Regions from separate parts of the Anaerotruncus rubiinfantis genome, predicted to be linked through region 1. Evidence: riboswitches for the same ligand, from Rfam matches in the RefSeq annotation. Region 1 holds a riboswitch; the other holds the start of a gene.

What was found. A riboswitch is a leader RNA that binds a small molecule or an ion and turns the genes downstream of it on or off. The one in region 1 is predicted to bind cobalamin.
Region 2: another riboswitch for cobalamin. It lies ahead of cbiD (cobalt-precorrin-5B (C(1))-methyltransferase CbiD); the one in region 1 lies ahead of BN4275_RS07410 (sirohydrochlorin cobaltochelatase).

Annotation. Positions count from the first base shown of each region.
Region 1 is NZ_FKLA01000009.1:409,459-413,872, reverse strand. Features, by position in the region: gene BN4275_RS07420 (ABC transporter substrate-binding protein) at 1-820, opposite strand, end outside; gene BN4275_RS07415 (hypothetical protein) at 823-1,722, opposite strand; gene BN4275_RS07410 (sirohydrochlorin cobaltochelatase) at 1,781-2,734, opposite strand; cobalamin riboswitch at 2,951-3,132, opposite strand; gene BN4275_RS07400 (HD domain-containing protein) at 3,458-4,060, shown strand; gene BN4275_RS07395 (TRAP transporter substrate-binding protein) at 4,115-4,414, shown strand, end outside.
Region 2 is NZ_FKLA01000009.1:2,194,317-2,198,730, forward strand. Features, by position in the region: gene cobM (precorrin-4 C(11)-methyltransferase) at 1-587, opposite strand, end outside; gene cobI (precorrin-2 C(20)-methyltransferase) at 596-1,288, opposite strand; gene cbiD (cobalt-precorrin-5B (C(1))-methyltransferase CbiD) at 1,285-2,472, opposite strand; cobalamin riboswitch at 2,728-2,896, opposite strand; gene BN4275_RS16020 (amidase domain-containing protein) at 3,000-3,488, shown strand; gene BN4275_RS16025 (NCS2 family permease) at 3,622-4,414, shown strand, end outside.

The sequences.
Region 1 (4,414 bases):
TGCCGCCGGCAAGCTCGATCATTTTTGTCACATAGTCGCCGGATTTGCGGGCCACAGCGTAGCCGGACGAGCTGATATAGAAAAACGCCACCGTCTTTCCGGTATTTTCCGCGCCGGCCGCTTCTTCCAGATAGGCGGCCTGCTCGTCAAAAAGCCGCTGCGCAAGCGCCTCCTTTCCCAAAAGCGCCCCGTACAGCTTGATCCACTCGGTACGGCCGAGCGGATGGGACTCGTAGCTGGACTGGTCGATCAGCACCGGGATGCCGAGTTCCTCGAGTTTTTCCCGCACCTCCGGGACATGGTTCACCATCGTGGACTCAACCGCCAGCCCGCATCCGCCCGACAGGATGAGCTCATAATCCGGCGCGCTGTATTTTCCCGCATAGAGGATTTCGCCGTTTTCCATCGCCTGTCTTGCGTTTTCAATGTACCAGTCTCCCGCCTTTGTCCCGGACAGCCGGATGCTGTCGAGCGCGCCGAGCGCATCAAACAGGCACATGGCGGAGGTAGCCACAAGATAGATATCCTGCACCGGCCGGTGCAGGACGTTGATGTCCCCGCCGATCCCTTCCGGGGCCTGTTTTCCTTCCGGGACTACCAAGAACCGGCTTCCGTCCGAAATCGAAAGCAGCGTATAGCCGCCGGGATAGTAGTCCACTTCGAAATTTTCCGCATATTGCAGCTGCAGGCTGCGTTCGGCCTGCCAACCGTTTCCAAGCCCGCCTGACAAATCGGCGGGCGCGCTGGCCCTGCAGCCGGGCAGCAGCAGAACGGCCAGCAGGATACAGATCATTTTCTGAATCGTACGTTCGATATTCATGTTCACTCCAAAGGTTTCAGCGTCGCGGAATCGAAACGCAGGATGTAATCAATCTCATGCGGCTGGCTCATCGCGACCGTCCGCGCGCTGACCGCAAGGTCCTGGTCGAGCATGACCGGGATCTCAAAGACGGAAGTTTCCCCCGCGGCCACCGGATCGTACACGGCCCCGTCCACCCGCATAGATTCGTAAAAAGGGCTGCTCCAGACAAGCGTGGCCGTCACCGTCCCGTCCTTCACCGACAGCTTCGCCGGGGATTGGACACTTACCCGGCCGGTACCGCCTGTCAGCACCACCTCGGCCGTATACTGCCCGTCGGCGGGCGGCTGGGCCATCCGCGCCGCAAAAATCGCCTCCGCCGGGATCAGCGCGGACTCGAACACCAGCGTCCGGTCATACCACTTTTGCTTTTTGAGGCTGAAGGCGGCGCAGCAGGTTTCCTGATCCAGCGCCTGCACCGGCACGGTATAGGTATACTTCCCGTCCGCATCCTTTGCAAAATAGATGTAATGCTCCTCCGTGTCCACGAGCGCCTCCTCACCGGTACCCATGTAAAGTTTCTCATAACCCTTCCCGCTCAGCGTCAGGACAGCGGACATTTTCCCGTCCGCAACAGTGAGCTGCGCGTCTACAATCCGAAACATGGAAGAGCTGGACGTCACCCCGATCGGGTAAGTCCCATCCTGAATCTGGTTCCCATAGATGGGCTGTGTTGTTTCTTCTCCCGCATTGGACGAAGCCGTCCCGTTTGCGGACGGTGCGCTCTCCACTTCTTCAGAAAGCGTACCCGTTTCGTCCGCCGGCGGTATGCTGGAGCCGCCCCCATCCAAAGGCGCAGGCCCGCATCCGGCAATCAAAACGCAGGCCAGCAGCGCCGTCCATAAAAGTTTTTTTCTTTTCATTGAGTTTCTCCTTACAGCGCGCCTGCCGCCCAGTCGCATGGACTGGGCGGCGCGTCTTTTATCCCGCAATCAGTTTTCCAACATGCGCAACGAACATCCGCTGGATACCCGGATACTGCCCCAGGCCTTTCAGGACACATTCGACCTCAAAGCCTTCCTTTTCAAACACACTTTTCCAGGAGTCCTCCTCATCGCCCGCCATATCATTGTTGGCGTGGTCGCCCGCCACGATCATCAGCGGCAGCAGCACCGCTTTGGTCGCGCCGGAGCCCTTCACCAGCCCGAGGACATCCTCCAGCGTGGGGGCTGCTTCTACCGTGCCGACAAAATAGTTGCCGTAATCCGCCTTGGCCAGATGTTCCTGGAGCTTTGCATAGGTTGCGTTCGCTTCATGTTCGGTTCCATGGCCCATAAATACGATTGCGGTCCCGTCGGCATTGTAATCCTTGGTTTCCTCCGTAATGACCGAAATAAGCTCGTCATAATCCGCATCATCAATCAGAAGTGCCTGTCCCAGCTTGAAGCTGTCAAACTTGTCCGCATAGGGCGTAACCTCCGCGACAACATCGTCATATTCATAACCGCTCATAACATGCGTGGGCTGGACGACAACCTCCCTGACTCCATCCGCCACCAGCCGGTCCATTGCCTGGGTCACATTGTCGATCTCCAGCCCGTCACGCTCCTTGAGCTTGTCGATGATAATCTGGCTGGTGAAGGCGCGCCGCACCTCGTAATCCGGATAGGCGGACTGCAGTGCGTTTTCAATGCTCCCGATTGACAGGTCGCGGTTATCGTTGTAGCTGGTACCGAAGCTGACCACCAGAAGGACCTTTTCCGGCGCGGCGTCCTCAGCGGCTTCGCTTTTTGCCGCGGAGCTCTCGGGCGGGGCGGACGCCTCGCTCTGGCTTTCAGAGCTCGCCGGGGTGTTTGTGGAACAGCCGGCAAACGCCAACAGGGATAAGGTCAAAGTCAGCAGCAGTGCGATCATTTTCCGGGCAGGTTTTTTCATTTTTCATTCTCCTTTGTTGTGATTTGTTTTCGGGAAAAAACTCCCCCGGACGCCTTCGGGCCCAAAACGAATCCAATGCAAATAAAAACGCCTGCAAAAGCTTGCAGACGTTCATTTTAATGCAGGAATAAACATACGCCATCATGCGATGGGTATGGCTTGCATTCCTTCATGTCCATGACCCCGGTGTCCGCAGGGATGTACGCGCCGCGCGGTTCACGCGGCAGGAAACAGGCAAGTATTCTGACTGATCGCCCATGCCCGCACGCGGGCACAATGTCTGGCGCCTTCCCGGAATGCTCTTCCAGTGGCATCCGCCAGCCTTATCGGCGAAATACAGCAACGGCCTTGTGTGGGATTCGCACCCAGCTTCCATGACCTGTTTCCATGATTCGGTTTGGGATCAGTATAGCACCGTGGAAATCGTTTTGTCAATCGGTTTCCGGTATTCCGGAAAGCTGAGCCGAAATCTTTTTCAGGAATACCGCGCCGAAGAAGAATTGCGCATCCCGGCCCAATATCCACGCGCTTGTATCTGCGGCAGATCTTTCATTTCCCCTGTCTCATCGGCTTGTTTCTTTTGCACAAATTCTGACAATTATTTTTAGTCTTAAAAATTTTCTTATTCTTAAAAAAAGTCATTGACTTATAACAAAAAATTATATATTATGAGGTTACCGGATAAACGTCGACAAAAAAAGACCGGAATTAAGGAGGAGCATTATGAAAACCATTGAATTTGACATCCCTGAAAAAATCAAAGCTTCTGTTGTGAAATCCCTTCCGCTGGTCAACGAAATCAAAGATCAGGACCTTCGCGAAAAGGTTATCGAAGGCTGGGCGCTTTCTCTGAACCTCAATGATTTCAGCTGCATGGAAGAAATCCCAGGTTCCGGCGTCCCAGGCGGCCCGGAAATTGGAAACCAGGTCCATCATATCATGGGGGTCGCCCGTCTGGCCATCGCAATGGTCGATATTCTGGAAGACACCCTGCAGTCCCCCCTGGGCATCGACCGCGATCTGCTCATCGCCTGCGCGCTCTGTCACGATCTTGGCAAACCGTATGAATACAACCCCAAAAAACGCGCCGAATGGGAAGCCGATCCCAGGGAAAAGGGACTGCCCTGCCTGCGTCACACAATGTACGGCGTCTACATCGCCATGACCGTCGGCCTGCCCGAGGTCGTCGCACACACCTGCGGCTGCCACTCGCCGGAAGGGCGCTTCGTCCGCCGCAGCCTGCCGACCACCGTTGTCCATTTCGCGGACGAGACTTTCTGGCAGGTGCTCGAAAGCGCGCACAACTGGACCCTTCCCAAAATGTAATTTTCCTGGCAGCCTGTCAACCTACTGTGTATATGAAAGAGGAGTTGCAAAGAAATGAAAAAGGCCCTTTGTCTTTTACTGGCGACCTGCATGATCTTTACAGCGGCCGGATGCGGCAAGAGCGAAGCTCCCGCGGCTTCGGGCGGTACAGCTTCCCAGCCGGCGGCGTCCGCTCCGGCTGCCCCGGGCGGCGACAAGGCGGTCATGCGGATTGGCATCGGACTCAATGACCAGCATCCGCAGTATCTCGGCCTGCTGAAATTTAAGGAAGAGGTTGAGAAGAACACGGGAGGCCGTTTTGAAGTCCAGGTCAACCACAGCGGCACCGTCGGCGACGACCGCGCCATGCTCGAA
Region 2 (4,414 bases), 1.8 Mb from region 1:
GCTTTATAAACGATCGCGGCGGGCGTATCCTCCGGATAGCCGCCCGCGATAAGCTTTTCGGAAAGCCGTTCCACCATCCCCGCGCTGAGATAGACGGCCATCGAGGCGCGGTGCGCGGCCAGCTTTTCAATTTCCTCCCGCTCCGGCACCGGCGTGCGTCCAGCCATACGGGTGACAATCAGCGTCTGGGAAACGTCCGGCAGGGTATATTCCGCGCCGCCGAGGTGCGCAAGCGCCGCCGCCGCGCCGGAAAAAGCGCTCACCCCAGGCGTCACGTCATAACGAACCCCCGCTTCTTCGAGCAAATCTATCTGCTCGCGGATGGCGCCGTAAAGCGACGGGTCGCCGGTATGCAGCCGCACAGTGCTTTTCCCGGCAGCTTCGGCCGCCTGCACCACCGAAAAAACCTCCTCCAGCGTCATTTTCGCGCTGTCATGGATTTCACAGCCCGGCTTCGCTTCCTTTAAAAGTGCGGGGTTCACAAGCGATCCTGCGTAGATGATCACATCCGCCTCGCGCAGGAGCCTTTGCCCGCGCACGGTGATGAGGTCCGGCGCGCCGCAGCCCGCTCCCACAAAATGCACCATAACCGCACCTATCCTTTCACGACAATGATCGAAAAATAACTTGCATCCGCGTCCGCCCCGTCGAGAGAATTGAACACCCGCTCGCCCTCCATGCCACACTTCTGGACCATCCGCGCGCTTTCATAAAGCCCGCGTTCTTTCAGCCGCGCCTTCACCTGTTCGATCGATTTTCCGGTTTTCATCAGAACTTTGGCGCCGGCGTAACCGAGCCCCTCATCCACACTGGAATAGGAACCGGGGATGATGTGCAGCGGCTGGGACGCCTCGGTGAGGCTGACGCCGAGCCGGGCGGCCGCGGCACAGAAAGACGGCACGCCCGCGATCACGCGCGTTTCATATCCGCAGGCGCGGACACGTTCGTCAAGATAGAAATAAGTGGAATAGACCGACACGTCCCCCAAAGTGAGAAACGCCACGTCGCTGCCCGCCGCGAGCAGCTCCATGAGCATGTCCGCCGCCTTGCCGCGGGTACGGTCGAGCTCCGCCTTATCACGGGTCATCGGCATGGAAAGCTCGACAATCTGTTTTCTGGAAATTTCCGGCACCGCTTGCAGGGCGATGCCCAACGCGATCGGGGCGTTTTCATCCGCAGAACGCGGCACCGCGATGACCGGGCACTGCCGTATGATCCGCGCCGCTTTGAGCGTGAGCAATTCCGGGTCGCCGGGGCCGACGCTCACGCCGTATAAGGTTCCGTTCATATGGGTTCCTCCGTCTGTCTGAGCTTTTCGAGCAGCGCCGCCGCGCCAGTCGTCTGGCCGAGCACGCCGCGTGGATTGGAAAAGAGCACTGCGCCCACCGGGATTCCCCCGGCGCGGCGCTCCAAATGAAATTCGATCCTTTGCAGGATGAACCGAACGGTATCGTTTAATACACCGCCCGCTTCGAGCAGGCCGAGCGCTTCGTCGGTGGTCGCGCAGTCGAGCAGCCGCTTCACCAGCAGCCTGTCCGCGCCCGCCCGCGCCGCATAGGCCGTCAATATCTCCATACGCGCATCCGCCACCCGCGAATGCGTCTCAAAAATGCCCCCCGCAAGCTTCACAAGCTTGCCGATATGCCCGACGAGCAGAATTCCGGAAAATCTCAACCGCACCGCATGGTCGATCGCCTCGCCGATGTAATTGGAGCAGAGCACCGACCGGGAAAGATCGAGCCGCAACGCCCTTCGCGCAAATGTCTCGCCGTAGTTGCCCGGCGTCAGCAGAACCGGCCCATTTCCGGCGGCATACCGCACGCCAAGCTCGGTGCGGATCGTTTCGACGAGCGCCGTTTCGCTCATCGGCTCGACGATGCCGGTTGTCCCAAGGATCGAGATACCGCCCACAATGCCCAGCCTCGGATTGAAGGTCCGCGCGGCAATCTGTTCGCCCTGCGGCACCTCAATTACCACCCGCAGGCCTGTTTCCATTCCACAATCCCCCAGCGCTTCGCGCGCTGCCCGGGCGATCATCTCGCGCGGGACGCGGTTGATGGCCGCCGCGCCGGGCGGCTGGTCAAGCCCGGGCCGGGTCACCCTGGCCGCCGCGCCGGGCGGCTGGTCAAGCCCGGGCCGGGTCACCCGGCCGACGCCGTTTCCGCCGTCGACCGAAATCAGCCCATCCGGCTCTGCCGTCACACAGGCAAAGATCAAAAGCCCATCGGTCGCGTCCGCGTCGTCGCCCGCGTCCTTGCGCACCGCGCATCGCGCCGTTTTTCCGTCAAACGACGCCGCCTCAACCGGAAGTGCCAAACGGACTCCCCCCGGTGTTTCAATGACGGACTCAATGGGAGCGCAGCCGGTCAGCAGCATCCGAGCCGCCGCTTTCGCGGCCGCCGCAGCGCACGACCCGGTCGTATAGCCGCAGCGCAGCCTCTGCGCGCCGCAGTAGACGTAACGTTCGAGCATCCCCGTCCCCCCTTGGTTTTCGGCAGGCGTCCGGCTGTGCCGGGCCGCGCGGCGATAAATCCTTCTCTGAAATTATACCGCATATGTGACATTTTTGAAATACGGAAAGCGCATTTGGCCGTTTGGGGCGTTTTACACTTCCGGACAAAAAGAAAGCCGTCCGGGCGGACAAGTTCCCGAACGGCGAAAAAAGACGGACATCCGGATTTTATCATCCGGCCGCCTGATTTCTCACGCCCGCAAAAGAACCGTCCGCCGCGCGATCCCCGTATGGCCGGATATTCTGGCTTATGCCTCAACGCGGCGGTCCGCCTTCCCGGGATTTTTCCCAGTGGCATCCTGAACCGCAGCTAAGCACTTACAGCAGCGTCCCTGCGCGGGAGTTTCACCCGGCTTCCCCTGCACCATACTTTTATACCAATTGAGTTCTTTTAAATTCTAATGTACCGGTATGCAAAAGTCAAGCAAACCGCATAGGATAAGAATGATATTCTAAATTAATCAAAATGGAAAATGGGGGTTCTTTTATGCCAACCATCAATGCCTATGAACGCTCCAAGGCCGCCGCTTATGCCGAACGGTGGGCATTTTCGCGCAACCCGCGCTATCTCAGCTTCGACGGGATCGGCGGGGACTGCACCAGCTTTATCTCCCAGTGCATCTATGCCGGCAGCGGAATCATGAATTATAAAAAAGACGTGGGCTGGTATTATAACAGCGCAACCGACCGCGCAGCGGCCTGGAGCGGCGTACCGTACCTGTATAAATTTCTCACCGCAAACAAAGGCGCGGGCCCATTCGCTTCCCTAAGCGGCCCGGAAGGGATGCAGCTCGGCGACGTTATCCAGCTTGGCGATGCGAACGGCAAGTGGTATCACTCACTGCTCGTGACCGGGGTCACGGACAGCGGCCTGCTGGTTTCCACCCACACCTATGACGCGCATCTGCGGCCTCTTTCCAGCTACATCTATGCACAGGCCCGTTTTTTACATATCGAAGGCGTGCGGCGCTGGTGACAAAGCCGGGGGCCCGCGTTTCCGCTTCTTGTAAGACGCTGGCGCAGCCGATGAAAACCAACCTGGTGCATAAACCCACCGTCTTCTGCAAACAACAACCTTACCAAAATCTAACGGTAAGGTTGTTTGCATTATGGAGCGTTTCTTTCATCTAAAGGCGCACGGCACGACCGTCTCAACTGAAATCGCGGCCGGGGTCACGACCTTCTTTGCCATGTCATATATCCTGTTTGTCAATCCGCGCATCCTTTCCGCCTCCGGGATGCCTTATCAGGCGGTTTTTCTCGCAACGGTCATCGCTTCGGTAGCCGGGACGCTCATCATGGGCCTTTTCGCGAATGTCCCCTATGCGCAGGCGCCGGGAATGGGGCTCAATGCATTCTTCACATATACCGTCTGCTTCGGACTTGGTTTTTCCTGGCAGCAGGCGCTCAGCCTCGTATTTCTCTGCGGCCTGGTGAACATCGCCGTCACTGTCACCAAAATCCGAAGGAGCATCATCCGCTCAATCCCGCCGGGCCTGCAGAACGCAATCGGCGGCGGCATTGGCGTTTTCGTGGCATATATTGGTTTCAAAAACGCTAACCTTCTGCAATTTTCCTCCGACGCGCAGTCACTTCTCACAATCAACGGCGCGGCTTACGCCCCCAAAATCGCCTACACCGACATCACATCGGTCGTAACCGGCGGCGGCATCGTCCCGGCGCTTGCGGACCTCGCCCGGCCGGACGCCCTGCTCGCGCTTACGGGCCTTGTGCTGACCATCCTGCTGATGGTGCGCGGGGTGCGCGGCGCGCTGCTCATCGGGATCCTCGCCACCACCCTGCTTGGTATTCCGATGGGGCTTGTGGATCTTTCCGCCGCTTCGCTTTCAGCCTCTTCGCTGGGGGATTCCTTCCGGGAGCTTGGCGCGACCTTTGGCGCCG